4 regions of the Micromonospora sp. NPDC049107 genome follow, and region 4 is predicted to be linked to each of the others. Evidence: riboswitches for the same ligand, from Rfam matches in the RefSeq annotation. Region 4 holds a riboswitch; each other region holds the start of a gene.

Region 1 (7,474 bases), on a different contig from region 4:
GTCGGCGAGCCGGGTCAGCGGATCGATCACCGCATCCGGCTCGCCCCGTCGCAACAGCCCACGGGCCCACTGCACGACGGTGTCGGTGTGCCGGCGGTGCCAGTCCTGCCGGACCCGGGCCGCCCACTCGCCCGGCAGCCCCGCCAGCGGCTCGCCACGCCACAGCTCAAGCGCCCTGCGCAGCAGTTCCACCCGTTCGGGGTCCCCGTCGGGCAGCCCGTCGGCACGCTGCCGCAGCGCGTCGAAGTGCGGGCCGTCCACTGTCTCCGGTGGCAGGTCCAGCAGGTAACCACCCGACCGTCGCGCCAACACGTCCGGCGCGCCCGCGTCGGCCAGCACCCGGCGGAGCCGGGCGAGGTAGACGTGCAGGTTGTGGCGAACCCGGGGCGGCGACGCGTCGCCCCAGACCCGGTCCACCAGAGCGTCCAGGTTCACCGGTCGGCCCACGTCGACCGCCAGTGCGGCCAGGACGGCGCGCTGGCGGGCCGCTCCGGCATCGACCGGACGGCCGTTCGCCCAGACCTCGACCGGCCCGAGGACCCGAATCTCCATGAACCGCCGCTCGCTGCACCGCCGGTCGCCCCACCGGCACCCCCGGGACAGCCGGATTGAGGTTCCGGCAGGAATTCGTCGACCTTCCGCGCAGATCATCGTTGCTACAAGGACATCGATCAACGTGATGTCGGCAACTCGACTCGCGGCCGGTTCCGGTCGTGACGACACCGGAGGTCACCATCGTGCGAAGTGCTCTGCGAAGGCTCACGTCCGCGCTGCTCGGTACGATCGCCGTGGGCGCCACGCTCGGCGTCGCCCCGAGTCCGGCCCAGGCCAACTACGCCTGCCCGTCGGGTCTGCTCTGCCTGTACGCCGGGGCCAACTTCAGCGGCGACATCTTCCTGCTCGACGGTCCGTACAACGGATGCAACGACGTCCCGCTGCCCTCGTACTTCCGCAACCGGGCCCAATCGATCATCAACAACCGGCCGTCCGGCACCGTCTCCACCTTCTGGGACAACGCCAACGCCACCGGCCTGCTCGGCTACCAGCACGCCTATGGCTACCGGGCGAACCTGGCGTACGACTCGGCCGCGATCGGGGGGAACTGGAATCAGCGGATCGAGGCGGTCCGGGTCTGCTGATCCATGAGCGTCGCCGCGCAGGGGGGGAGCCGGCGACGCCGCACCGGGGGAGGGGCCGCCACGGCGCCGGCCGGAGTCCGCGAGGGCTCCGGCCGGCGCTGTACGGCGGTCAGCCCGGGTAGTAGCAGACGTTGGGAATGACCGGGCCGCCGTTGACCCCGAAGATCGCGAAGCCCATGTAGGCACGTGTCTGCGGGCCGTACTCGCCGTCCTCGGCGATGTTCGCGTACACGATGTCCTCATTGATCTTGTGCTGGGCGTACCGGACGGCGTCCCGGGTCTTCGGACCGTAGTTCCCGTCCAGGCTGAGCGACCGCGCGTAGCAGTTGTTCAGCGCCTCCTGGAGCACCAGCACCGCGGAGCCCGAGTGGCCGTAGGTGAGGTAGCAGCTTTTGTTTCCGGTCTGCCAGCCGACGGTGGGCACGTGCATGTCCGCGCCGCCCGGGTAGCCGCCGACCCGGTAGAAGGTCAGGCTGGTGCACGGGCTGGACGCCTGTGCGGCGGTCGGCGCGGACAGCGTCAGGCCAGCGCCGGCCAGTAGGGCTACGAGGACGGCTGCGGCGCGGCGACGGCCGTTGCGACTCTGCTGGAGCGGCATGATCTCCTCCTGGGGTGTCGTTTCCGGGATGGACCCGGTGTGCTCCAGAGCATCGCTACCGCCCGTCTACGGTTTCCTGTCCGAACGTCAATTCACCGGGACGGCAGGCCCTGATCGGAAACGGTCCATGATGGCCGCTGCACAGGTGGACGTCGTCCGCAACCGCTGGCCGCAGCGCCCCGCGTGAGCCGGTGAACAACTTCACAAGCGGTGGGCGACCGTCACCCACCGTGCCTACCGTCGGTCGGGTCCACCACCGTGGACGCCGCGACCGGCAACGCCAAATCCTGCCCCCGGTCGTCGGAAACAGAACCCGGGCAGGAGCGGGGGACCCAACGTTCCTCGGTGCATGTCACCTCGGGGTGAAGCCGCCAGCGCGCGGCCGGGCTCCTCGGCCCGAACCCGACAGCTCACCTCGCCGGCGTGGAGGAATGATCCATGACGTCTGCGTACACCCCCCGTCATCGACGGGTCACCACCCGCCGCGTCGCCGTCGGTACCCTGGCGGTCGGCGCGGTCACCGGCGCCGTCGCCCTCTTCGGCCCGGCGGCCCCGGCCCAGGCCGGTGTCAACTGGGACGCGATCGCCCAGTGCGAGTCCGGCGGCAACTGGAAGATCAATACCGGGAACGGCTACTACGGCGGGCTGCAGTTCTCCCAGGGCACCTGGGCCGGCTACGGCGGCACGAAGTACGCCGCCCGCGCCGATCTGGCCAGCCGTGGCGAGCAGATCGCGATCGCCGAGAAGGTGCTCGACGGGCAGGGCATCGGCGCGTGGCCGACCTGCGGCCGCAAGGGCGGCTCGTCGGGCGGTACCTCGACGAAGTCCACCGCGAAGTCCCCGACGAAGTCGACCTCCAAGTCGTCGACGTCCACCTCCGGCAAGGAGCGGCCGGCACGCGGCGACCAGCCGGCTACCCGTGGTCACGAGCGGACCGCCCCGGCGGCCGGCGGCGACACGTACGTGGTCGCGCCGGGGGACACCCTGTCGGAGATCGCCGAGCGGCACCCCCGCAGCGGCGGCTGGCAGGCCCTGTACGAGCGCAACCGTCAGCTGATCGGCGCGGACCCGGGCCTGATCTTCCCGGGGCAGCGGCTCGCTCTCTGACGTACGTACCGACGAACGCTCGGCCGGGTCACCGGCCGAGCGTTCGTTCGTCTGGCGCTGTCCTCGCGGGACGGGTCACGCCGCCGAGGCGGCCGACCTCGCCTCGCGGCGGGCCATCACGTCGCCGTTCCAGCCCCAGCGCTGCGCCGGCGCGGCGGCCTCGGCCGTCCAGCCGGTGCCGCCCCCGCCACCGTCGATGGCCGTCTCGACCGAGTCGGGGGTGCTGCGGGCCAGTCGCAACGACTGCTCGGCGGTCGTACGCGCCGCACACGGCCAGGACTGGCCGGCGCACTGGAGGTTGCGGCAGCGACCCTCGTCGTCGGCCTCGTGGGCCTCGAGCACGTCGACCGCGAGCTGCCAGAGCAGCGGGTCGGTCACGTCGCCCGGACGTTCGGCACGACGGCTCGGTCGGTTGCTGGTCTCGTCGGACATGGGCCCCCCTCGTCAGGCTTTCCCCTCAAGACTTCACCTGTGTGCGGCCGGCTAAACCGCCGACCTGCTGTGATGTGTCTCCGGTCGCAGCAACCGGGGCGCTCTAGTCCGGCAATAGCGGCATCTCGACACCGGGAGCGCGGCCGAGCAGCGCCGCCCGGGTGAGCGCCGTCGAGCCGAAGCGGTCGCGGACCGCGTCCACGGCGGCGTCCAGGTCGGCCCCGGTGTTGGCTTGGAACGGCAGCTCCGGCTGCACCGGGTTGTCGTCCAGGTTGCCGACCGAGACGCCGAGCAGGGTGACCCCGCGCCGGTCGATCTCCGGTAGGGCGGCCCGCAGCAGTGTCCGGGCGGCGGCGAGCAGTGCGGTGGTGTCGGCGGTCGCCTTGGCCACGGTGTGCGAGCGGGTGGCGCGGGTGTAGTCGCCGAAGCGGAGTCGCAACACCATGGTGCGTCCGGACCGTCCGGCCGCCCGCATCCGTCGGGTGACCCGGTCGACCAGACCGGCGAGGATGGCGTCCAGTTCCTCCGGCGCAGGTGGGGTACGCCCCAACGCGTGCTGCGCGCCCATCGAGCCCCGCCGCCGGCCCACCTGCACCGCCCGGGGGTCGCGGTTGTGGGCGAGAGCGTGCAGGTGCAGGCCGGCGCCGGCCCCGAGCAGGGACACCAGCGCGGCCTCGCCGAGCCGGGCCACGTCCGCGACGGTACGGATCCGGCGTTCCCGCAGCTTCGCGGCGGTGACCGGACCGACGCCCCAGAGCCGTTCCACCGGCAGTGGATGCAGGAACGCAGTCTCGGCGTCGGGGGCGACAACCAGCAGCCCGTCCGGCTTCGCCACTGCGCTGGCCACCTTCGCCAGGAACTTCGTCCGGGCCACACCCACCGTGATCGGCAGGCCGACCCGGTCGCGGACCTCCCGGCGCAGCCGCTGGGCGATGTCGGCCGGTGTGCCGACCAGCCGGCGCAGCCCGCCCACGTCGAGGAACGCCTCGTCGATGGAGAGCCCTTCGACCAGCGGCGTGGTCTGTCGGAAAATCTCGAACACCGTCCGGCTGGCCTGCGTGTACGCCGACATCCGGGGCGGCACCACGATCGCGTCCGGGCAGAGCCGTCGTGCCTGCTGACCCCCCATCGCGCTGCGCACACCCCGCGCCTTCGCCTCGTAGCTGGCGGCCAGCACCACGCCGCCGCCGACGATCACCGGCCGTCCGCGCAGGCGCGGGTCGTCACGCTGCTCGACCGACGCGTAGAAGGCGTCCAGGTCGGCGTGCAGGATGTGGGCGTCGTGCGACACGTACACATGTTCGCATGACGGCCGGTCGTCGCGGCAGTGAGCTGGGAGAACGCCCGCTCAGTCGAGGCAGAACTCGTTGCCCTCCGGGTCTGCCATGACGATGTGACCGGCGCCGAGCGGGGGAGCGGGCTCGTGTCGGGCGAGCCGTGTGGCACCCCGAGCGGTGAGCCGGTCGGCCTCCGCCTCCAGGGCCGCCATCCGGTCGTCACCCGTCAGCCCCGGCGCGGCCCGCACATCGAGGTGGACGCGATTCTTGGCCTGCTTGCCCTCCGGCACCCGCTGGAAGAACAGCCGTGGCCCCGCCCCCGTGGGGTCGACCACCGCCGACGCGTCGTTGCGTCGCTCCGGCGGCACGCCCATCGCGTCCAACGCGGCCTCCCACGAGTCGAAGCCCCCGGGCGGGCCCTGCAACTCGTAGCCGAGGGTGTCGGCCCAGAACGCCGACAGGGCGGCAGGATCGGCAGCGTCGAACGTTATCTGCACTTCACGGGCCATAGCAGCATCCTCGTTCCCGGTCCGGTCGGTCATGTCGCCATCCTCTCGCGACGGACCGACAGGATCGTTGCGACAGCGGGTGCGGTCCGGTCACAGGTCGTCGAAGGGGCGGGCGTAGCGGAATTCGCCCCGGATCGATCCGTGCCAGGCGGTCAGCGGTCGGGCCATGAAGTACTGCGGGCCCCACGGCTGCGGCGGGGTGACGCCCAGCTCGACGGCCGGCCGGAACCCGAAACGCGGGTAGTACTCGGGGTGCCCGAGGAGCACCACGAGCGCCTCGTCTCGGGCGTCGGCGGCGCCCAGGACCGCGTGCATCAGGGCGCTGCCGACCCCGCGTCGCTGCCAGCCGGGCAGCACGCCGAGCGGCCCGAGACCCAACGCCACCGGCGCACCGGCCACGCGGGCCCGCGTGGCCACCACGTGACCCACCACCAGGCCGTCCGTATCGACCGCCACCAGGGAGTACGCGGGCAGCCACCCGTCGTCGACGCGCAACGCGTCCACGAGCGTCGCCTCGACCGGCAGGCGACCGTCGCCACCGCCGTCGGTGCTCCTGGTGGCGGTGTCCGTGCTGGGCCCGTGCTCCGGATCGTGGTCCGGATCGTGGTCCGGCCCGTGGCCCGGATCGTGGTCCGGATCGTGGTCCGGCCCGTGGCCCGGATCGTGGTCCGGCCGGTGGCCCGGATCGTGCTGCGGCCCGTGCTCCGGATTGTCGGCAGGGCCGTGGTCGGCGGCGGCGAAGGCCGCGGCGTGCACGGCCCGGATGGCGTCGATATCGGCGGGGGTCTCACGTCGGATCAGCACCGCGCCACCATAGGTCGGCCGGGAACACGACTCCACGAGTTATTCGCGCGGCGCCGGATGACGCCGAAGGAGACTCTGGCGGACCCGCTTCTTGGGGGGTGTCGGATGGCACCGCAGAGGCCTCGGGGCGGAAGCACCACAAGAAGCGTGATGCCTGTGAGTCATCAAGATGACTCACAGGCATCACGCTCTTCGGGCGGCGGGCCGGTGGGGCGCGGGCCGGTGGGGCGGTAGGCCCGGCGGCGGTTGGCGGCGGCCCGGTGGCCCGGTGGCCCGGTGGGCCGGTTGGGGCGGTAGGCAGGTTGGCGGCGGGCCGGCGGGCCGGTAGGCGGCGGGCCGGTGGGGCGGTAGGCAGATTGGCGGTGGGCCGGTGGGGCGGTAGGCAGATTGGCGGTGGGCCCCGTGGGCGGCGGGGCGGTGGGCGGGATCAGCCGACGGCGGTGGGTGACGGCGGGGCGCTGCCGCCCTGGGGCGCCTCCGGGATCATCAGCCGGATGATCTCTTTCTGGTCGGCAGGGGAGGGCAGGCCCCAGTGCGGGCGGTACCCGTACACCTCGTGCAGTGGGGTGGAGCCGGTGCGGCCGTCCAGGATCTCCACGGCGTCCGTGCCGATCAGGCCGGGGTGTTCCACGCCGCAGGCCTCGGCGACCTTGGTCAGGTCCCGGCGCAACGTCGCCAGGTAGTTGGCCGCCCGGACGGACTTGAGCGTCGGGTCGAGGCCCCGGGCCAGCCACGCGTTCTGTGTCGCCACCCCGGTGGGGCAGGTGTCGGTGTGGCACTTCTGCGCCTGGATGCAGCCGATCGACAGCATCGCCTCGCGGCCCACGTTGACCATGTCGCAGCCGAGTGCGAACGCCACCACGGCGTTGTCCGGCAGGCCGAGCTTGCCGCTGCCGATGAACACCACCCGCTCGTGCAGGTCGTGTTCCGCGAAGACCTTGTAGACCCGGGAGAAGCCCTGTTGGAACGGGAGCGACACCGAATCGGTGAAGATCAGCGGCGCGGCGCCGGTGCCGCCCTCGCCGCCGTCGACCGTCACGAAGTCGACGCCCCGGCCCGTGTCGCGCATCAGGCCGGCCAGCTCCTGCCAGAAGCTCAGGTCGCCGACCGCCGACTTGATGCCCACCGGCAGGCCCGTCTCGGCGGCCAGCAGCTCCACCCAGTCCAGCAGGCTGTCGCAGTCGGAGAACTCGGCGTGCCGCGACGGGCTCACGCAGTCCCGCCCGGCCGGGATGCCCCGGGTCGCGGCGATCTCGGCGGACACCTTCGCTCCGGGGAGCAGGCCGCCGATGCTCGGCTTCGCCCCCTGGCTCAGCTTGATCTCCAAGGCGCGCACGGGAGCACCGGCGACGAGGTCCTTGAGCCGGTCCAGACTGAACCGGCCGTGTTCATCGCGGCAGCCGAAGTACGCCGTACCGAGCTGGAAGACCAGCTCACCGCCGTTGCGGTGGTACGGCGACAGGCCACCCTCGCCGGTGTTCTGCAGACATCCGGCGAGGGCGGCGCCCTTGTTCAACGCGGTGACGGCGTTGCCGGAGAGCGAGCCGAAGCTCATTCCGGAGATGTTGACCACCGACCCTGGCCGGAAGGCGCGCGCCCGATCCCGGG
Region 2 (7,474 bases), on a different contig from region 4:
GCCGCCACCGCGATCTTCGTGGGCACCTGGGTGGCCGCCGCGCAGTGGATCCGCGCCGAGTTGTGGACCACGCTGCTCGCCGTCGCGTACCTGTTGGTGATCACCGCGGCCGCCGACGCCGACGTGCGCGGCCGGCGCTCGCCGTGGCGCTCGCGTCCGCTGGTCTGGCTCGGCGAGGTCTCGTTCGCCTTCTACCTGGTGCACGTCCTGGTGATGACGAGCGTGCTCCGGCTCAGCGGCGACTGGGGGACCGGTTTCCGGGGTTGGCGGGGTCCGGCGGTGGTGCTCGGATTCCTGCTCGCGAACCTGGTCCTCGCCGGGTTGCTGCACCGCTGGGTGGAGACCCCGATGATGCGCCGGCTCGCGCCACGTCGCCCGGGTCGCCCGCCGCTCGTTCCCCATCAGCGCACCACCTCGTCGGCCGGGAGCGGTGACGCCGGCGTGCCGCCCGTGCCCGCCCGTCCAGACGCGCAAGATCGCGCTCGATCCTGGTTGTAGTGGTCTCGTCAGCCGAGTGAGGCCACTACATCAACGATCGAGCGCGATCTTGACCGGCGCGGTGGCACCCACCAGCGCCGGCTGACGCCACCTGGTCCACGCTGGTCGGACGGGGTCGGCGCGGCGCTGGCCGACACGCCCGTCGCCGATGCGTCCGGGCGGTCCCGACGGTAGCGTGAGGACGTGCTCCCGGTCGCGCTCACCTGTCCCCTGTGGTGGGTGGCGCGCTGGGCGGCACGGGTGCTGACCAGCCTCGCCGTGCTGTCGCTCGCCCTGGGCGCGGCCCCGGCGCTGCTGCCGGCATCGACCGCCGCGGCCCCGCCGCCCATCATCGGGTCGCTCGCCCTCGCGGAGCCGCTCGGACCGTCGACCGCGGCCCTCTCCACCGTCCTCACCGACCGCGCCGCCACCGGCTCGGCCGCCACCGACCGCGCCGCCACCGACCGCGCCGGCACCGACCGCGCCGGCACCGACCGCGCCGTCACCGACCGCGCCGTCACCCGCAGGGTCGGCGGGGTACGAGCCGCAGAGCTTGGCGCTGACGCCTCCGCGCGGTCGGTCGACCCGCAGCCCGCCCGGCACGGTGGTTCGGACGCGTTGCCCCGCCCATTGGCGGGCGTGACCTCGACGCGCACGGGCTCGCAGCGGCCCCTCCGCGCCGCCGGCTCGGCCAGCCGGGCCCCCCGCGCCCCGCCGGCCTAGCGGGGTCAGTCACCGGGGCGGCACGCCGTCCCGCGAGCGCCGGAGTGTGGCGCGCCGAGATCTCCACCACCGGCGACGCCGCCAGACCGAACGCCAGTCACCACACCTGACGACACACCGCCCGCACCCGCCCGTGCGGCATCCCATCGCTTACGTGCTCATGCCGAGGTGTCGATCATGGAAACCGTCGTCTTCTACCAGTTCCTGACCGAGGTGCCCCAGGCCGCCGCCATCTGGTCGGCCCTGTTCCTGCTGGCGCTGACGGTCCTCGCCGTTCTGGTGGCCCGTCCGGAGCGGGACTCGCCCGCGGCCGACCCCACGCCGCCGACACCCACCGCCCGCGAGATGGCCGTCGCCGAGATGGCCGACCTGCGCCGGTACGCCGAGGAGGTGGCCGTGGCCGCCGCCCGGGCCGCGCGGACCGCCCGACGGCGGCGCGCTGACTGGCTGGTCGCTCAGGACGAGGCGCAGCGGGCCTGGACGGCGTACGACGAGGCGGACACGGCCGCCCGTCGGGTCGCCGGTGCCGGGGCGTTGCCGACACCGCGTACCCCGCACACCCCCGCCGAGTACGCGGCCCGGGAGCGCTATCTGCACCGTGCCGCCATGGCGGCGCACTGGCGGGGGGAGTTGACCATGGCTCAGCTCGGCGACGTGTTCGGGCACCGGCGCGGCTGGGACCCCCGCCGGCACCCGGTCGAGCAGGAGACGCTGCTCATCCGGGCGATCCGTGACGCGAGGCTGGCCGAGCACCGGACGGCCGCCGAGCGGGAGCGGTCGTCCTGGCGGGACGCCGAGGTGGCCGCCGAGTCGGCGCGCGTCCTCGCCGAGGAGGCGTACGTGGCGGCGGTCCGGTCGCGGCCGAGCCCGGCGTTCTCCCGGCGCACCGCGACGCGGCCGTCGCGTACGGCCCTCGTGGCACGCTGGCGTCCGGCCCGGGCCGGTTGAGCCCGATCCGTTATGTGAGGCGGGTCACCGGCGGCGGAAATCGGGCGGCGGGCATCATCGGCGGCCATTGCGCCCGCGATTGTGGCCGCGTTGTCGGCCACCTGTCCGGTTGTCGCCCACAGGTGCCGGCGGAACCCGTTGTCCCATCGAGTCACGTCAGCGGCAGAACGCGCAGAAATTGCTGGGCCAATCGATGTTTACGCAGGTGGGCGCGGCTTGGCAGAGTGCGTACCGGCCAGTACTGTCGTCCCGTCCGGTGCGGTTACCGATCGCAGGAGGCGACGCCGCGCCGACCCGCTCAATCGTGATCAACGAACCGGGGACCCACAGTAAGTCCGGGGTGAATCCGCGAGCCACGGCCCGCGGTAGGGCGATCTTCCCGCCCGAATCCGTCAGCTAACCCGGTAGGCGGTGACGGAAGGAGTTCCATCCTCGTGCAGCACCCCTCGACCCCCTTGTTGTTCCGCCGCCTCCACGGCGACGCGGTGTCCCCGCTCATCCGCCTCGTGACGGTGAGCTGACCCCCCGGGTCACCGCACTTCCCGCCCGGCCGCGCCGGGCGTTCCCCTGAGCGGCTCATCATCCGCGGGCCACCGCCCGCGCGCTGACGCCTGCCCGGATGCCGGTCGAGCCCCGGTGTGCCGCTCTCCCTGTGAACCGTGGAGGACCTCGTGAAGCACACCCTGAAGCGCCAGCTCCGTCGCCTCGCGACCGAGCGCCCGTACCAGATCGTCGCCGCCTCCGCCGCGGCCCTCGCGATCGCCACCACCGCCGGCGCTCTGGTCGCCGGCACCGACGACGCCCCGGCCGGCTCGCGCACCCCGACCACGGTCGCCGAGATGCGCAGTGACACCGTCGCCTCCCGTGGCGAACTCCGGTCCGCAGCTCCGTCGGCGAGCGTCGCGCCGAGCACCGCCGCCCCGGCCACCAGCGCCGCGTCCCCCGCCGCGAAGGCCACGAGCAACCCGGACGTCACCCGGAAGCCGACGCCGCCGAAGCCGCCCGCGACGAAGGTGCTCGACTACGACTACGAGGCGCAGAACACCTACTACAACTGTGGCCCGGCGGCCACCCGCAACGCGCTCAGCGCCAGCGGCATCGACCGCACCCAGGAGGAGCTCGGCGCCGAACTGGGCACCACCGAGATGGGCACCAACTCGGCCGAGGACACCACCCGGGTGCTCAACGCCGAGGTGAAGGGCTCCCCGTACCGCACCCGCATGTTCGCGGGCACGCCCAGCCCGGCCCAGATGGACCGCCTTCAGGCCGACGTCGTCAAGGCCATCACCGATGGCCGCGGCGTGGTGGCCAACGTCGCCGGCGACGCCGTCGACACCGAGGGCGGCTACCACTCCTACGGCGGTGGGCACTACATCGCCGTCGTCGGCTACAAGGACAACGGCCGTACGGTGCGGATTGCCGACTCGGCGAACGCCGCCGACCCGGCCTACTGGATCACCACGATCGACCTGGCGAACTGGATCGCCACCCGGGGTTACTCCGCCTGACCAACGCGCGACACCCCACGACGCCGCGGGCGCCGTCTCCCACGAGGGGCCGGCGCCCGCGGCGTTCCCAGGTCGGGGCCCGACGCGGGTGAACGGCTCTCGTACCGGGCCACGAACCGTGGGAGACTGCGGCCGTGGTGGATGAATCGGGCGGCCAAGCCGGCCGTGAGCCGATCCTGTTGCTGCTGCACGGCATGGGGGCGACGGGTGACGTGTGGCTGCCCTGGGCGCCACTTCTGGAGCAGCACTGGCCCGGCCGGTGGCTGGCGCCCGATCTCGCCGGTCACGGTTGGTCGGCGCCGCTGTCGTCGTACTCCTTCGAGGGTTTCGCCCAGCGGGTCGCGCAGGGCCTGGCCTCCGACGACCGCATCGTCGTGCTCGGGCACTCGCTCGGTGGCGTGGTCGGCCTGGCGCTGGCGGCCCGCGCCGCCGGTCTGCCGGTGGACGCGGTGGTGGGCTTGGGCATCAAGGCCGTCTGGGCGCCGGCCGAGCTGGCCCGCGCCGCGGACCTCGCCGCCCGCCCGGTGGGCTGGTTCACCAGCCGCACCGAGGCCGCCCGCCGCTATCTGCGGGTCGCCGGCCTCACCGGTCTGGTCCTCCCGGACCACCCGATGGTCGACGCCGGTCTGCGTCAGGTCGACGGCCGGTGGCGGCTCGCGATGGACAACGCCGCGTTCGCCGTCGGCGCGCCCGATCTGGCCGCGCTGCTCGCGGCGACCGACGTGCCGGTGGTGCTGGCCCGCGGGGAGCACGACCCGATGGTCACGGACGCGCAGCTCAAGGAGTACGGCGTACCGGTCGCCACGCTGTCCGGTCTCGGGCACAACGCGCACCTGGAGGATCCGGCGGCCGTGCTGGCGTTGCTGGAGCCGTACCGCTGACCGGTCAGGCGGCTGCGGGCGCGGGTAGTTCCCGGGCCGAGGTCAGCTCGCGGCGGGCGGCGGTCAGGAAACCCTCGGCGTACGACTCGGCCGGGAAGTCGCCCAGGTAGCGGCGGCGGGTGACCCAGCGGGCATCGGCCAGCGGGTCGGTGTCCAGCAGGGCCGTGAGCACGGCGTCCACGTTGGACATGTCGCGCCGCAGCACGTAGCCCGAGCCGGCCAGTGGAAAGCGCTCGGTGAACCGGTCGCCCTCGTCACCCATGTCGGTGACGGCGTACGGCTTGCCGGAGTAGAGGTAGTCGGAGATCACCCCGGAGACGTCGGAGACCAGCGCGTCCGAGCGGTTGACGCACTCGGTCAGGCTCAGCTCCCGGGCGGCCGCGCCGAACACGTGCTGCCGGCCGGTGCGGGCGCGGTCGACGGCCAGCAGTTCGGTGAGCCGGCCCAACTGGCGTGCCGACGCCGGGTTCTGCGTCGTGTACGGATGCGCCCGCAGGATCACCGTCGCGCCGCGCCCCAGCAGCCGCCGCAGCAGCTCCTCGGCCACCGGCAGCGAGCAGTAGTCGGCGTCGGCGTGGTGCCCGGTCCAGGTCGGGGTGTAGAGCACCGTCGGGTGCGCGAGGCCCCGCGTCGGCTCCTGGCGCACCTCGATCGACTCGACCTGGGGACGGCCCACCACGACGAACTTCTCGGCCGGGATCTGCACCCCGGCGCGGGCGTACCGGTCGATCGCCGCCGGCCCGGCCACGAAGATCCGGTCGAAGATGCCCGAGACCGGGTTGGCGCTGGGCGCCTTGTCGCTGTCGCCGTGGTGCAGTTGGACGTGGGTGAGCTGGGTGAACCGGATGCAGTGGCTGTTCTTCGCCCCGTGGTTGACGTAGAAGGCCACCCGCAGGCTCGGCACCAGCGCCTCGTCCATCGCGCGCAGCGTGGGGCAGTAGACCACCGGCGCGTCGGTGGCCGCGGCGATCGGCGCGACGAACTCCGGCTCACGGACCAGCACCAGGAAGGGCCGGCCGATCCGTTCGAGGTACGGCAGCCACATGGTGACCTGGTACTCGGAGCCGGGCGGTGCGGAGAAGTAGAGCAGGAACTCCGGCTCGTGCCGGCGTAGCGCGCGGGCGACCTGCCCACCGCCGGCGGTCGGGCGGAACCGTCGTCGGGCCAGGTCCAGCGCGACCGCCCCGGCGGCGGCGGCCACCAGCAGGCTGGCGGCGAGCGCCACGACGGCCGGCAGGGTCGACGCGGCGGCGATGGCCACCACCGCGAGCAGCCCCAGCAGGGTGACGCCGAGTCGGTCAGCGATCAGCGGGGTCCAGGCGCGTACCGGCAGGTTGGCCGCCCGGAGCTCCAGGTTGCCGGCGGTACGCAACGGCCCCACCAGCAGCACCAGCCCCAGCAGGACCAGCGCCGTCGCGGCCAGCGCGGGGTCGAAGCCGTCGTCGAGCCGTCGGGAGTAGCCGATCAGGACCGCCGCGGCGATCAGGGCGTTCTCGGCCACCAGGTCGGCGGCCGGTCGGATCCGCTGCTCAGCGGCCGCCGCCACCAGCGCGGCGACGGCCAGCGCGAGGCCCCACCCGGTGCTGCCGGTGAGGGCCAGCACGACGAAGGCCAGCACGGCGAGCCCGGTGCTCAGGCACCGGGCGACCACCTTGCGAACCAGGTCACCACGCATGTCGCTCCGATCGCCGCCCTCGGTGTCGCGGGGGTGCCGTCGACGTCAGTTCGTCGACGCCGCGGCCGGCGTCTCGGACCGGTCGGGGCCGGCCTGCGCCGGCACGGACGGGCCGTCGCCAGGCGCCCGGCGTACGTCGATGACCTGGCCGGTCAGGTCGGAGATCAACACGTCGAGCGAGGACTGGGCGACGGCCTCCGCGGCCAGCAGGGTGTTCTCCGGCTCCTCGCCGAAGGCCCGCGTACGCATGGGGGTGGCCGTCCGCTCCGGGTTGATGCAGTTGACCCGTACGCCGACGTCGGCCCACTCGTCGGCGAGCGCCTGGGTCAGGTTGACCAGGGCGGCCTTGGTGGACGAGTAGAGGGCGTAGCGGGCCCGACCCCGGGTGTACGAGCTGGAGGTGTAGAGCAGCAGCTGACCCTTGGTCTGCTGCAGGTACGGAAGGGCCTGCCGGGCGATGGTCACCGGGCCGACGAAGTTGACCTGCAACACCCGGTCCATCGTCTCCTCGTCCATCTCGGCCAGGGCGCCCCGCTCCAGGATCCCGGCGGTGACCACCACGTGGTCGATCCGGCCGGTCGCCTCGAAGGCGGTCGTCAGCGCGGCCTCGACGTCCTCGGCGCGCTCGACGTGGGTGCCCGTGGTGGAGCGGCTGAACGGGAAGACCTGCGCGCCGTAGCGCCGCGCCAGCTCGGTCAGCTCGTGGCCGATCCCGTAGCTGCCGCCGAACACCACGATCGTGCGGCCCGTCAGCTCCTCGGTGTAGCTGCGGTGATCGGTCAGCCGGGGCGCCTGCGCGGCCGCGAGCTGGAAGAGCTTGTCCGCCAGGTGCACGTCGACCGGGTGGGTGACCTTGATGTTCTCGTCCGAGCCGTCGATCACCTTGATCGGCGTGCCCGGCAGGTACCGCAGCACCACGCCGCAGTCGTCGGTGGCGGCGAAGTCGGGGTCGTTCTCGGCGATCCGGTACGCCTCACGGATCGTGGGGGAGCGGAACGCCTGCGGGGTCTGTCCCCGGCGGAGCCGGGAGCGCACCGGAATGTCGGTGATGCAGTCGTTCTCGTCCACCTGGATGATCGTGTCGGCGGAGGGGATGGCGACGTCGACGGCGGCGTAGGTCCACAGCGCGTTGACGCACTCGCGCACGATCCGGCCGCTGAGCAGCGGGCGGACGGCGTCGTGGAAGAGGATGTTGCAGTCGGTCGGGCCGACCGCGTCCAGCGCGATCCGGGTGGTCGCGTTGCGGGTGTCGCCGCCCTCGA
Region 3 (7,474 bases), on a different contig from region 4:
AGCGACCACCCGAACGCGGCGAGCGTGCCGATCGAGACCAGCGTGTCCATGGTGGCCGCGCCGTGCCGCAGGTTGGTCCAGGCCGCGCGGTGGAACGGCAGCCCACCCCAGACGACCACCGGGGCGGCCAGCGTCAGCGAGAGCCACTGCCAGTAGTCGAACTGCCAGGGCGGCACCATGGCCAGCAGGACCACCGGCACGCTCAGGACCGCCGAGACCCACAGCCGGGTACGCGGACCGCGCAGCGGGTCCTGCGGCGGCGGCTCGGCGGTCGGCGGCGTCGGCAGGGCCGCCGTGTAGCCGGTCTTCTGGACGGTCTCGATCAGGTCGTCCGGGGTGACGTCGTCGGCGTACCGGACGGTCGCCTTCTCGGTGGCGTAGTTGACGGTGGCGCTCACCCCGTCCATCCGGTTGAGCTTCTTCTCGACCCGCGCCGCGCACGCGGCGCAGGTCATCCCCCCGATCGCCAGTTCGATCCGGTTCGGCGCCTCGGGCAGCGGTCTGCTGCTGGTGGTGGTCATCGTCCAGTCCCGTCAGTCGTGCCCGTGCCCGGGGGTGCCGTGGTCGGTCCCGCCGGTCGGTGTCGGCTCGCCCGTCGCGGCCGAGGCAGCGCCCGCCAGGATGGTGAACTCGGCGGTGTGCACCTGCCCACCGTGCTGGAAGTCGAGGTAGAGCCGGTAGGCGCCGGCCGAGGGCACCGCAGCGTGGAAGGTGACGGCAGGGCCGGGCGGGGTGCGTCCATCGCCGGGCGTCCCGTCCGGGTGCACGTGCAGGTACGCCAGATCGCCCCGACGCAGCGCCACCAGGTGCCCGTACGCACCCAGGTAGGGCTCCAGGTCGGTGACCGGCTGCCCGGCACGGCTCACCGTCAGGGTGAGCGCCGAGGTCCGGCCGGGCTCCGGCGTGCCGGCCAGGGTGACGGTGTAACCGTCGACGGTGGCGCTGGTCGCCGGGGCGGGCAGCGTCCGCTCGGTCAGCTCGCCGGGGACGGCCACGTCCACGCCGAGGGTCAACGGCTCGCCCCCGGTCGGGGTGAAGTCGGCGAACGCCCGCCACTGCCCGGCGCCGGCCAGCGGGGTGGCGACCCGCCAGGTGCCGTCCGGGGCGAGATCGGGGTGGACGTGCCGGAAGCCGGACAGGTCCCGGCGGGCGACGATCAGGTGCATCCGTCTGTCGTGCGCGACGTCGTACCTGGTGACCGGCTGACCGTCCGGCCCGTCGATCCGGAACGCGAACTGGCCGGCGGGCGCGGTCACCGGTTGGAGCGTGTAGCCCCGGTCGGAGACGAGCAACCCGCCGGGAACGAGGTCGGCCGCCTCGCCGCTCGTGGTGAGGCCCGAGGTGTGGGCGACGTCGGGCCGGTTCTGGGTTACCGGGTCGACCGGGTCGACCACCCGACCGACCCCGTACGCCGCGCCGAAGACCGCCGTGAGACCGAGGGCGAACGCGCCCAGCCTGGTCACCGTGGTCATCGCGGACCTCCGCTCACGCCTCGACGAGGTCGTAGCCGGCCTCGTCGACAGCGGCCCGGACGGCCCCGGTGTCCACGGGCTGCTCGCTGCTGACGGTGACCTGGCCGGTGGCGAGGTCGACCCGCACGTCGCGTACGCCCTCGATCGCGCCCACCTCGGCGCTGACCGCGCTGACGCAGTGCCCGCAGGTCATGCCCTTGACCTGGTACGTCGTGTCGACCATCGGACGTCTCCTCTCGTAGTACCGGTACCCGGTGGGGGTATGCCGGCAGGAACGGACGCTACCATACCCCCCAGGGGTACGCTATCCTCGTCGCCATGACCGCACCCACACCGATCCGCGGGTACACCGCCAGCAAGGACCAACTGCTCGCGCGCCTGCGCCGGGTGGAGGGGCAGGTCCGGGGCATCGAAAAGATGGTCGACGAGGACCGCTACTGCATCGACGTGCTCACCCAGATCTCCGCGATCCAGGCCGCGCTCGACAAGGTGGCCCTGGGCCTGCTCGACGGGCATGCTCGGCACTGCATGCACGAGGGGGCGGCCGAGGGTCGGGCCGACGAGATGGCCAGCGAGATGATGGCGGCCGTCGGCCGACTCATGAAGCGCGGCTGAGCGCCTCACTCCCGCCCGGAATCGAGACGTACCCGGCGCAGCAACTGCGCGTTGAGCGCCACCACGATGGTGGACGCGGACATCAGCACGGCCGCCACCGCCGGGCTCAGCGCCACCCCGGCCCCGGCGAGCACCCCCGCCGCCAGCGGCAGCGCCACCACGTTGTAGCCCGCAGCCCAGGCCAGGTTCTGCCGCATCTTGCGGTACGACGCCCGGGAGAGCCGGACCACGGCCCCGACGCCACGCGGGTCGGACGACGCCAGCACGACCCCGGCGGACTCGATCGCGACGTCGGTGCCCGCCCCGATCGCGATGCCCACGTCGGCGCGGGCCAGCGCCGGCGCGTCGTTCACCCCGTCACCGACCATCGCCACGGTCAGCCCGCGCCGCTGGAGTTCCGCCACCCGGCTGTCCTTGTCGGCCGGCAGCACCTCGGCGAAGACCTCGTCCACCCCGGCCCGGAAGCCCAGGTCGGCGGCGACCGACTCGGCCACCGACCGCGCGTCCCCGGTGATCATGGCAATGGTGCGGACGCCATCGGCCCGCAGCTCGGCGATGGCCTTGCGGGCCTCCGGCCGCACCGCGTCGGTGAGCGCGAACGCCCCGAGCACCGTGTCCGGCAACCGCAGGAGATACAGCACCACGGCACCGCGTGACGACCAGCGGCCGGTCGCCTCCCGCAGCTCGTCCGACAGCGGTCCACCCCGCTCACGCAGCAGGGTCGGCCCGCCCACCGCGTACTCCGTACCGTCGACGATGGCCCGCACCCCGCGACCCGGCAGCGAGCGGAAGCCGCCGGCACGGGCCGGCCCACCGGGTCCGGCCGCCGCCACGATCGCGCGGGCCAGCGGATGTTCGCTGTCGGACTCGACACCGGCGGCGATCCGCAGCGCCTCGTCCCGGCCCACGCCGGGGGCCGTCACCAGGTCGGTGACCTCGTGCGCGCCCCGGGTCAGCGTGCCGGTCTTGTCGAACAGCACCGCGTCGACGGTCCGCATCCGCTCCAACGCGAGCCGGTCCTTGACCAGGATCCCGCTTCGCGCCGCCAGCGCCGTGGAGAGCGCGACGACGAGTGGGATGGCCAGGCCGAGCGCGTGCGGGCAGGCGATCACCAGAACGGTGACGGTACGCACCACCGCCTCGTCGGGCTCACCGAGCGCGGTCCAGACCACCAGGGTGAGCACGGCGGTACCGGCGGCCACGTAGAAGAGCGCGGCGGCGAACCGGTCGGCGAGCAGTTGAGCCTGCCCGCCCGAGCGCTGCGCCTGCGCGACCATGCGTTGGATGCCCGCGAGCGCGGTCTCGTCGCCCAGCGCCTCGACCCGGACCCGGATCGCCGAATCGGTGGCGACCGTGCCGGCCACCACCCGATCGCCCGCCGACCGGGCAACCGGGCGCGACTCGCCCGTGATCATCGATTCGTCCAACTCCGCGTCGCCGTCGACGACCCGGCCGTCGGCCGGCACCCGACCCCCGGGTCGGACCAGCACCACGTCGTCGACCCGCAGCCCGTCGACAGGTACGCGCTCGACCCGCCCGTCCGCCGCCACCCGCTCGGCCTCGTCGGGCAGCAGCGCCGCCAGTGCCGCGAGCGCCCCACGGGCCTGCCCGATGGCCTTCATCTCCTGCCAGTGCCCGAGCAGCATGATGGTGACCAGCGCGGCCAGCTCCCACCAGAAGTCCAGGTCGAAGGCGCCCAGGCTGGTCGCCAGCGACGCGGTGTACGCCACGGTGATCGCCATCGCGACCAGCAGCATCATGCCCGGCGCGCGGTCCCGGATCTCACGTACCGCGCCGACCAGGAACGGCCAGCCACCCCAGAGGAACACCACCGAACCGAGCACCGGCCCCACCCAGGAGCGACCCGGCGCGTCCAGCCGGAGCCCGAGCCGGTCCACCACCAGGTCACTGGTCAGCACCACCGGCACGGTGAGCACCAGACAGACCCAGAACCGCCGACGGAACAGGGCCGGGTCGTGCCCGGCGTGCTTGTCGTGCCCGGCGTGCTTGTCGTGCCCGGCGTGCTTGTCGTGCTGTCGGTGCTCGGTGGGTGGCTCAGGCATGACTCCACCATCCGCCGCGCCCGGGGCGGTGTCAGCGGTTCGACTCCCCCGACACGTCCGCACGACCTGCGACCCCCCGCCGCGCTGGTTAGCATCGTCCAGCGATGACCCACCGGATCCCGCCGCCGAGACGGGCGACGGCGCCGCCACGGCGCGGCCCCGTACGGCGCCGACCCGACCACTTCATCACTCTCCGTGATTGCCGGGTCGTCAGGCGGCGAACCGACGCGCTCGTGCCCGCGTTCGTCCGGCGGAACTGAACCGCAGAGGCCGCCGGCACGTACCCCGCACCGGATCGTTGGGAGTCTCGCATTGGGTTCCGACCACAGCCATTCCGCTCGACCCGCCCCGCCCCGGGTACGACGGATCCTCATCGCGACGGTGGTGCCGCTCTTCGTGGCCACCGTCGTCGCCGCCGTGGTGCTGTGGCCACGGGACGGCGCACCGAAGAGCGGCGGTGGGGCGGATCTGCCGCGCCACCACGGCACGGTGACCCGGGTGGTGACCGAACCGTGCCCACCCTCGACGAGCCCGGAGGGCACGCCGAGCGGCGGGCCGTGCGGCACGGTGGACGTACTCCTCGAAGACGGGCCGCGCGCCGACCGGCAGGTGAGCACGCCCGTCCCCGCCGGCCCCGGAGCGCCTCGGGTCGAGGTGGGCGACGACGTCGTCCTGGTCGAGCTGACCGATCCGACCGATCCCACCCTCAGCACTTGGAACATCGCCGAGCACCAGCGCGGGACGCCACTGGTGTGGCTCGTGGGGGTCTTCGCCGCCGCCATCGTCGCGTTCGGCCGGTGGCGGGGTCTGGCCGCGCTCGCCGGCCTGGCCGCCAGCTTCGCCATCCTGCTCACCTTCGTGTTGCCGGCCATCGGCGCGGGCCGGTCACCGCTGCTGGTGGCGGTGGTCGGCGCGGCCCTGATCATGTTCGTGGTGCTCTACCTGACACACGGGGTGACCGCGCAGACCTCCGTCGCGGTCCTCGGCACCCTGGGCAGCCTGGTGCTCACCGGCGTCCTCGCGACCATCGCCACGGCCGCCACCCAGCTCACCGGCTTCGGCAGCGAGGACGCCACCACGCTCTCGATGTTCCAGGCGGAGGTGGACCTGCGCGGCCTGCTGCTCGCCGGGATCATCATCGGCTCACTCGGGGTACTCGACGACGTGACCGTCACCCAGGCCGCCACCGTCACCGAGCTGGCGAACGCCAACCCCGGGCTGGGTCGACGACAGCTCTACCGGGCCGCCACCCGGGTCGGCCGGGCGCACATCGCCTCCACGGTCAACACCATCGTGCTGGCGTACGCGGGCGCGTCACTGCCGCTGCTGCTTCTGCTCACCGCCGACTCGCGCCCCATCGGGCAGATTCTGACCAGCGAGTTCCTCGCACAGGAAATCGTCCGCAGCGCGGTCGCCACCCTCGGCCTGATCGCCGCCGTACCCCTCACCACCGGGCTGGCCGCGGTGGTGACCGCGGCCGGGTCGACGGCCACGCCCGACGCGGACGCCCCGCCACCGCGCCCCCGCGCGGACCGCGCGGAGGCGCTCGCCGCTCTCAGTTCCCCGCCGACGGATCGGGCCGACCGGCCCGATCCACAGCGGAACACACCCCCATCCACCGCCACCACCGGGTGGCCAGAGCCGAACAGGAGCACGGATACGGCATGGTGACACTCCTCAGCGTGACCGGATCGGGCACCCGCCCTGAGAACCGCGTCACTGGTCACTCAACGCCATGGCGAAATGACGCTTTTAGTCGGCATCAGGACGTAGCTCAGGCGGTGGACTCTCGGGTAACCTCGCTGCCGGTCACCGACGAAGGCGCGCAGCGGCGCCTGCGGTGCCACCGCCCAATCGCCAACCGGCGAGCCGGGGACCCAGGTACCTGGGGTGAATCCGCGACAGCGGTAGGGGCCACTTCCGCCCCGAACCCGTCAGCTAACCCGGTCGGCGGTCGACGGAAGGGAAGATTGTGACGGCACCCCTACGCCGCTGGTTGACGCCCGTGGTGGCCGTGTTCGCCGCGCTGACCGTGCTCGCCGGACCCCTCCCGGCCCACGCCGCCCCGACGACCCCCACACCGTCCGGGCACGAGGAGGACGGCGACGAGCCCAAGCTGCTCACCGACGTCATCGAGCAGACCAACCGGGACTACGTGGCGGCCAAGTCCAAACTGGACAAGTCCAAGAAGCGGCAGGTCGAACTCGCGGCAGAGGTCGACCGGGCGAAGGCCGACCTGGCCGCGCTGGCCCCGCAGGTCGCGCAGATCGCCGCTCAGTCGTACCGGACCGGACGGGTCGGCGCGATCGCGATGCTGCTGGAGGCCGACGCCCCGGACTCGTTCGTCCAGCGGGCCGCGGCGCTCGACGAGATGAACATGGTCAACGAAAAGAAGCTCGCCGAGGTCAACGCGGTGAAGTCCCGCGCCGAGGAGGCCAAGCTGGCCCTCGACACCGAGGTCCGGGAGCAGCAGAAGCAGACCGCGCTGATGGCGAAGGACAAGCGCGACGCGGACAAGGCGCTCGCGCTGGTCGGCGGCAAGGGCTTCACCGGCGGTCTGGTGGACGCCACCTCCCCGGTCGCCCGGATCGGCCCGGGTCGCACCGCCGACGGCGACTGGAAGCCCCAGTCGTGCAGCGAGAAGGACCCGACCACCTCCGGCTGCGTCACGCCGCGCACGCTGCACGCGTACAAGGAGGTCAAGCGGGCCGGGTTCAACCGGTTCGTGGGCTGCCACCGCAACGGTGGACCGTACGAGCACCCGAAGGGTCGCGCCTGTGACTGGTCGTTGCAGAAGAGCGGCTTCAGCCCGTGGCACAACGACGACACCCGGATGTACGGCAACAACGTGGCCGCGTTCCTCATCCGCAACGCCGACCGGCTCGGCATCTACTACGTGATCTGGAACCGGCAGATCTGGTTCCCGGCGACCGGCTGGAAGTCGTACAGCGGGCCATCGAACCACACCGACCACGTACACATGTCGCTGCTCTGATCCGACGCTCAACAGTTCGAGGGCCGTCCCGCGTCGAGCGGGGCGGCCCTCGTCGCGTGTCAGGCGGCGGCGGTCGCGGCCGGGTCGTCCGAGGCGTCGCCGGCCGGTACGGGGGTCACGGGTCGCACCGCCCCGGCGGCGAGCCGGTACGACATCCCCACCACCGCGCACCGCCCCCGCGCCACCTCGTCGGCCAGCACGGGCGACTGCCCGAGCAGCGTCTCGACCGTCTGCGCGATGTGGATGTCGACGATGCCGTCGATGTCGTGCACGCCCTCGGCCGTGGCTCGTCGCAGGCTGGGCAGCACCGCGTCGACCACCGCTGGGAG
Region 4 (6,590 bases):
TCCCAACCTGCTGACCCGGCGTGTCGCCGGTGTCGCGTCGACAACTCTCGCGCTGCTGCTCAGCACCGCTGCGGTGGGCGTCGTTCCGGCCGCTTCGGCCTTATCCTCAGCACCGGGTGGCGCCTGCGCGCAGCCGGCCGACAGCCACGCCAACGCCCGGGCGAAGCCCGGCGCGGGGGCCCTGCACGAGCCGAACGAGCTGACCGCCAAGCAGGTCCGCGAGCGGGACGCCGACCTCGCGGCGGCGCTGCGCGAGCGGGCCAACTACCGGGCCGGCGCCGGCGCCACGACGCTGGCCGCTACGGTCACCATCCCGGTGGTGGTGCACGTGATCCAGGAAAACAGCACTCGGGCCGGCGGAAACGTCCCCGACTCGATGATCACCTCGCAGATCAGCGTGCTGAACCAGGCCTACGCGGGTGGGACCGGCGGCGCGGCCACCGCGTTCGCCTTCCGACTCGACTCGATCAACCGGGTGACGAACCCGTCCTGGTATCCCATCGTCGACGGCTCGTCGGCGGAGCGGTCGATGAAGTCGTCGCTGCGGGTGGGCGGCAAGAACACGCTCAACATCTACCTCGGCGAGTTGAGCGACGACCTGTTGGGCTGGGCGACCTTCCCGCAGCGCAGGCTCAGCAGCATGGATGGCGTGGTCGTGCTGAACGAGTCGCTGCCGGGCGGCACCGCCACCAACTACAACCAGGGCGACACCGGCACCCACGAGGTCGGCCACTGGCTGAACCTCTACCACACCTTCCAGGGTGGCTGCGGCGGCTCAGGTGACGGCGTCAGCGACACCCCGGCCGAGGCGTCGCCCGCGTACGAGTGCCCGACCGGCCGGAACACCTGCTCGGCGGCCGGCCTGGACCCGATCACCAACTTCATGGACTACACCTACGACTCGTGCATGTACCAGTTCACCGCGGGTCAGGCGAGCCGCATGCTGACCGCGTGGAACGCGTACCGCGCGGCCTAGCTCCACGCGTACACCAGGTGCCGGCTCCGTCACGACGGAGCCGGCACCGGCGTCTCTGCCCCCAGGGCCGTGGTCAGGCGGCCGTGCACTGAACGTCGCGGCTGCGGCGGGTCGGGCGCGTCTGCGGTACGGCCGCGGGCGCGGCCGCCGCGGGCGGGGTCTGCGGATCGAGCCAGACCTGGACGGCCGGACGCCCCACGGCGATGCCCAGGCCGTGCTGGTCACGACGGGTCAGCATCGCCACGTCGACGGTGAACTCGAACAGCCGCCAGTCGGCCCGCGGCTCGGCCCGAGCGCTCTGCGCCAGCCGGGCCACCCGGACCGGATCGGTGACCGGCCAGGCGTGACCCGCCACGTACGCCTCGTCGTCGCTCTCCTCCGGAGGGAACGAATGCAGCGCGTATCGGCCGTCCCGTTCGAGGTCCCGGCGCTTCGGCGAGTCGATGATGAAGCAGAACAGACCCTCGTCGGTGATGACCGGGGAGACCGGATGGACCCGGGGCCCACCGTCGGCACGGACCGTGGCCAGATAGCCGAAGCCCGGCCCGTACTGCTGCAGGAGAACGCGGATGCCGTCGGCGAGGCGGGGCTCGTCGACGGCGAAATCGGACCAGGAAGCCATGCGAGCATTCTATCGAACAAATGTACGAGGAGCGACCTCGACACGCTGGTCACCGCCCACCTCGCTATGGTGGTCCGATGCTGCTCTCCGACCGTGACCTGGTCTCCGAGATCAAGGCCGGCACGCTGGGCCTGGAGCCGTTCGAGCCCACCCTGGTCCAACCCTCCAGCATCGACGTACGACTCGACCGGCTGTTCCGGGTCTTCAACAACCATCTCTACACCCACATCGACCCGGCCATGCAGCAGGACGACCTGACCTCGGTGGTCGAGGTGCCCGACGGCGAGCCGTTCGTGCTGCACCCGGGAGAGTTCGTGCTCGCCTCGACGCTGGAGGTGATCTCGCTCGGCGACCAGCTCGCCGGCCGACTGGAGGGGAAGAGTTCGCTGGGCCGCCTCGGCCTGCTCACCCACTCCACCGCCGGGTTCATCGACCCGGGCTTCTCCGGGCACGTCACGCTGGAGCTGTCCAACGTGGCGAACCTGCCGATCACCCTCTGGCCGGGCATGAAGATCGGTCAGCTCTGCATCTTCCGACTCTCGTCGCCCGCCGAACACCCGTACGGCTCGGTGGTCTACGGCTCGCGTTACCAGGGTCAGCGAGGCCCGACGCCCAGTCGCTCCTGGCAGAACTGGCGTGCCTGGCCGACGCGCTGATCCGCCCTTGCGATGTAAGGAAGGGCCCCCTTCTATACCTGAGGCGTTAGAAGGGGGCCCTTCCTTACACCTCAGCCGGGGCGACCGTAGCTGTGGATGGGCCCGTCGTCGACCTTCTTCATCTTGACGGGCACGCCGGCCTGGGAGGCGTGCACCACCCAGCCGTCGCCGACGTACATGCCGACGTGGTGGATGTCGCTGTAGTAGAAGACCAGGTCACCGGGGCGCAGGTCGCCCTTGCTGACGTTCTTGGTCACCCGGCTCTGCGCGGCGGCGTTGTGCGGCAGCGACACACCGGCCTTCGCCCAGGCGGCCAGCATCAGCCCGGAGCAGTCGTACGAGTTCGGACCCTCGGCGCCCCACACGTACGGCTTGCCGATCTGGGCGCAGGCGAACTTGACCGCGATGCCGGCACCGCCACCCGGGTAGCTGGCCGGGCAGGGCGCGGGACGCAGCGAACCGCCGCCGCCGTTGCCGTACACCTTGAGGCGCAGCTTCTGTAGCCGGTCGATCTCCTCGTTGATCTGCTTCTTCTTCGCCGCCAACTGGGCCTCGGTGCGGGTCAGCTGGACCACCATCTCGTCCAGCGGCGCCTTCTGCCGGGCCAGCTCGTTGCGCAGGTCGGCGACCTGGCGGACGTCCTCCTGCTGGTTGTGGGCGAAGCGGTCGAGCATTTCGAGCTGACCGACCATCTCACTGGGCGACCGGCTGCCGAGCATCGTGTTGACGGTCGACAGGTTTTCACCCATGTACGCGCGGACGGCCAGCGCGCTGACCTTGTCCATCGCGGCGTCGACCTGGCGCTCCAGCGGCGCGATGCGGGCGGCGAGCGTGTCGGCCTGCTTGCGCTTGAGGGCCAGGTCGGCTCGGGTGGCGTTGTGCCGCTCGATGATCGGTTCGAGCTTGTTCCAGTCGTCGTCGATCTGCCGTTCGATCTCGGCGACGGACGGGTCGGCGTGGGCCACCGTGGCGCTACCGGTCAGGACGACGGCGACGCCGACCAGGGCGGCGAGGGCGGTGGTGAAGCGGGACCAGCGTGGACGCGGCACGATCGACGTCGGGTCGGCCGAGGCCGACCGTCCGGACGACGGCCGCGGGGCTTGGAGGGCCACCGGGTTCCGTACTCCTTCTTCCTGACCGCCTACCGGGTTAGCTGACGGGTTCGGGCGGGAAGTGGGCGCCCTACCGCAGGAACTGCGGATTCACCCCGAGGAACCTGGGTCCCCGGCTCGCTCGCGAGCGACTCGGCGGTGTCGGTCCGTTACCGCCCGGGGTGGGCAGACCTGCTACCGGGCCGACGAATGACCAGAGTAGAGACGGCCGTTACCGATCCGCAACCCGTGCGGCCGTGACACTCCGTACCGATTGCGGCGGGCCATCGAGCGGACGTGAAGATTTCCTTCCGTACGTTTCGAAACATGGAAAGGTATTGACGCGGGCTCCCGAGCAGGACGAAGGTGACGGCACCGACACCAGTTCACATGTAGGGGGTTCGATGAAACGTCCGACCCTGCTCGCCGTCGCGCTCGTCACCGCCACGGCGGCCGTGCCGCTGTCCGCCGGCCCGGCCACCGCGGCCCCCGCCGCCGACCGCCAGCAGCAGTACGCCGCCGCGGCGACCGAGTACGGCGTACCCATCGACGTACTACTCGGCGTCTCCTACCTGGAGTCCCGCTGGGACAGCAATGCCGGCACGCCGAGCACCAGCGGCGGCTACGGCCCGATGCACCTGACCGACGCCCGGCACGTGACCGCCCTGCCCCGGGGCGGTCACCACGACGCCCCGGGAGAGGATCCGCGCGGCGACGAGTCCCGTCGTCCTCTCGCACCGGCGCCCGCCCCCGGCAACGCGCCGCCCAGCGCCGCGCTGCAGACCGTGGACGCCGCCGCCGCGCTCACCGGCGCCACCGCCGAGGCGCTGCGCACCGACCCGACGACGAACCTCCGGGGTGGGGCGGCGCTGCTGGCCGCGTACCAACGGGAGGTCGGCGCCCCGGTCGGAGTCGGCACCGACCCGGGCACCTGGTACGGCGCGGTGGCCCGCTATGCCGGCGCGGACAGCGCCGATGCCGCGGCGGCCTTCGCCGACGAGGTCTTCACCACGATCGGCGCGGGCGAGACGCGGGTGACCGACGACGGCCAGCGGGTCACGCTGCCGGCCCGGGCGGTACGACCCGAGCGGTCCTGGCTGGACCGACTGGGGCTGCGGCGACTCGCCCGCCCGGACGGGTTGGAGTGCCCGAGCACCGTGTCCTGTGAGTGGATCCCGGCACCCTACGCGGCGTTCGGCGACGGCGACTACGGCAACCACGACCTGTCCGACCGGCCCGCCCGGCAGAAGATCGAGTACATCGTCATCCACGACACCGAGGCGAGTTGGGCGACCACCCTGCAACTCGTCCAGGACCCAACCTACGTGAGCTGGCACTACTCGCTGCGCTCGGTGGACGGGCACATCGCCCAGCACGTCCGCACCAAGGACGTCGCCTGGCACGCCGGCAACTGGTACGTCAACGCCAAGTCGATCGGGCTGGAACACGAGGGCTTCGCCGCGCAGGGCACCTGGTACACGGAGGCGATGTACCGCACGTCGGCGAAGCTGGTGCGGCACCTCGCGCTGCGGCTGGGCATCCCGCTGGACCGCCAGCACATCATCGGCCACGACAACGTGCCCGGCACCACGGCGGCGACGGTCCGCGGGATGCACTGGGACCCCGGGCCGTACTGGGACTGGACGCACTACTTCGACCTGCTGCACGCCCCACGGCTGGACACCGGCAGCCCGGCCACCGGGCTGGTCCGGATCGACCCCGACTACGCGACAAACCAGCCGGCGTTCACCGGATGCGTCACCCCCGGGACGCCGTGCGCGCCCCGCGGCTCCTCGTCGGTGGTGCTACGCACCGCGCCGGCTCCGGACGCGCCACTGGTCAACGACATCGCGCTGCGCCCCGACGGCACCCCGAACACGATGGACGTGTCGGACCACGGTGCCCGCGCGTCCGCCGGCCAGACGTACGCGCTGGCCGGTCGACAGGGCGACTGGACGGCCATCTGGTACCTCGGGCAGCGGGCGTGGTTCCACAACCCCGCGTCCGCGCCGACGGCCACCTGGACGGTCGGCATGGTGGTCACCCCGAAGCCCGGCCGGGCCACGGTCCCCGTCTACGGGCGGGCGTACCCGGAGCAGGCGGCCTACCCGGCCGGCGTGCCGTACCAGGCGATCTCACCGTTGCAGTACACCCTCGCCGCCGGCCAGCGGTACGCCGTCGGCGCGGTGCTGCCCGGCGAGTACTACCGGGCCAGCACGTTCGACGGCTCCTCGCCCGGCGACTGGACGGTGATCCGGGGCCAGAACCGGTACGCGCAGATCCAGTTCGGCCACCGCGTCATGTACGTCGACCTCGCCGACGTGCAGTTGCTGCCGTCCCCGGTGGGCGCACCCCGCTGAGGAACCACGACGGCCCCCGGTCGAGGTGACCGGGGGCCGTCGTCGTGCGTGCTGGGGATCAGCCAGGTCGGCGGAACCCGGCGACCGGCATGGTGTTGATGCTGGACACCTGCACCGGTTTACCGGCGCGTGGCGCGTGCACCATCTGGTTGTTGCCCAGATACAGCCCGACATGACTCAGGCCCGAGTAGAAGAAGACCAGGTCACCGGCACGGGCGTCGGCGCGCGAGACGGCCTTGCCCTCGTTCCACTGATCACCCGTGTGGTGGGTGAGGTAGATCCCGGCCGACTTGTAGGCGTACTGGGTCAGGCCCGAGCAGTCGAACGAGTTCGGGCCGGTGGCGCCCCAGACGTACGGGTCGCCGACCTGCTGGCAGGCGGTCTTGATCGCCTTCTGCGCCGCCACAGAGACCACGCCGTTGATGGTCGGGCAGCCGGCGGTCTTGACCGTGGTCTTGGGCATCGACGCTTCGAGCTTCTTGATCTCGGCGTCGATCTGCTTCTTCTTGGCCGCCAGCTCGCTCTGCTGCTTGGTCTGGGTGGCGATCAGCGCGTCCAGCTTCTGCTTCTCGCCGTCGTACTTGGCCCGGACGGCGAGCACACCCTCAACCTGCTTGCGCTCCTGGGAGGCGAGCCGGTCGAGGAGGGTGAGCTGCTCGGTGAGCGTGTCCGGCTTGGCGCTGACCAGCAGCGCGCCGATCTCCTGCGAGGGGCCCGACATGTAGTAACGGGAAGCGAGGTCGCCGACCCGGTTGAGTGCCAGCTCGCTCTGCAGGGCCAGCGGCTCGATCTTCTTCTGAAGCTCGGACGACTTCTTGCGGTTGACGGCGAGTTGCGCCCGCACCTTGTTGTACTTCTCGATCGTGGGCTCCAACTCCTCCCACT

What was found. Region 4 has a riboswitch for cyclic di-AMP ahead of AB0B55_RS12275 (NlpC/P60 family protein). Riboswitches for the same ligand answer to the same signal wherever they lie in the genome.
Region 1: another riboswitch for cyclic di-AMP. It lies ahead of AB0B55_RS17400 (transglycosylase family protein); the one in region 4 lies ahead of AB0B55_RS12275 (NlpC/P60 family protein).
Region 2: another riboswitch for cyclic di-AMP. It lies ahead of AB0B55_RS10790 (C39 family peptidase); the one in region 4 lies ahead of AB0B55_RS12275 (NlpC/P60 family protein).
Region 3: another riboswitch for cyclic di-AMP. It lies ahead of AB0B55_RS15120 (hypothetical protein); the one in region 4 lies ahead of AB0B55_RS12275 (NlpC/P60 family protein).

Annotation. Positions count from the first base shown of each region.
Region 1 covers NZ_JBEZEC010000006.1:341,365-348,838, forward strand. Annotated here, with positions in the region: gene AB0B55_RS17385 (BTAD domain-containing putative transcriptional regulator) at 1-552, opposite strand, end outside; gene AB0B55_RS17390 (peptidase inhibitor family I36 protein) at 738-1,139, shown strand; gene AB0B55_RS17395 (peptidoglycan-binding domain-containing protein) at 1,249-1,737, opposite strand; cyclic di-AMP (ydaO/yuaA leader) riboswitch at 2,006-2,176, shown strand; gene AB0B55_RS17400 (transglycosylase family protein) at 2,176-2,844, shown strand; gene AB0B55_RS17405 (hypothetical protein) at 2,920-3,276, opposite strand; gene dinB (DNA polymerase IV) at 3,380-4,567, opposite strand; gene AB0B55_RS17415 (VOC family protein) at 4,625-5,062, opposite strand; gene AB0B55_RS17420 (GNAT family N-acetyltransferase) at 5,153-5,866, opposite strand; gene AB0B55_RS17425 (FMN-binding glutamate synthase family protein) at 6,294-7,474, opposite strand, start outside.
Region 2 covers NZ_JBEZEC010000003.1:551,801-559,274, forward strand. Annotated here, with positions in the region: gene AB0B55_RS10775 (acyltransferase) at 1-498, shown strand, start outside; gene AB0B55_RS10780 (hypothetical protein) at 682-1,200, shown strand; gene AB0B55_RS10785 (hypothetical protein) at 1,378-2,148, shown strand; cyclic di-AMP (ydaO/yuaA leader) riboswitch at 2,434-2,574, shown strand; gene AB0B55_RS10790 (C39 family peptidase) at 2,808-3,656, shown strand; gene AB0B55_RS10795 (alpha/beta hydrolase) at 3,791-4,537, shown strand; gene AB0B55_RS10800 (CDP-glycerol glycerophosphotransferase family protein) at 4,542-6,212, opposite strand; gene AB0B55_RS10805 (bifunctional cytidylyltransferase/SDR family oxidoreductase) at 6,258-7,474, opposite strand, start outside.
Region 3 covers NZ_JBEZEC010000005.1:302,399-309,872, forward strand. Annotated here, with positions in the region: gene AB0B55_RS15090 (heavy metal translocating P-type ATPase) at 1-521, opposite strand, end outside; gene AB0B55_RS15095 (hypothetical protein) at 534-1,472, opposite strand; gene AB0B55_RS15100 (copper ion binding protein) at 1,486-1,695, opposite strand; gene AB0B55_RS15105 (metal-sensitive transcriptional regulator) at 1,791-2,087, shown strand; gene AB0B55_RS15110 (copper-translocating P-type ATPase) at 2,093-4,150, opposite strand; gene AB0B55_RS15115 (YibE/F family protein) at 4,463-5,821, shown strand; cyclic di-AMP (ydaO/yuaA leader) riboswitch at 5,988-6,119, shown strand; gene AB0B55_RS15120 (hypothetical protein) at 6,123-7,145, shown strand; gene AB0B55_RS15125 (carbonic anhydrase) at 7,205-7,474, opposite strand, start outside.
Region 4 covers NZ_JBEZEC010000004.1:237,670-244,259, forward strand. Annotated here, with positions in the region: gene AB0B55_RS12260 (zinc metalloprotease) at 1-976, shown strand, start outside; gene AB0B55_RS12265 (pyridoxamine 5'-phosphate oxidase family protein) at 1,050-1,598, opposite strand; gene dcd (dCTP deaminase) at 1,676-2,254, shown strand; gene AB0B55_RS12275 (NlpC/P60 family protein) at 2,326-3,366, opposite strand; cyclic di-AMP (ydaO/yuaA leader) riboswitch at 3,379-3,514, opposite strand; gene AB0B55_RS12280 (N-acetylmuramoyl-L-alanine amidase) at 3,750-5,705, shown strand; gene AB0B55_RS12285 (NlpC/P60 family protein) at 5,764-6,590, opposite strand, start outside.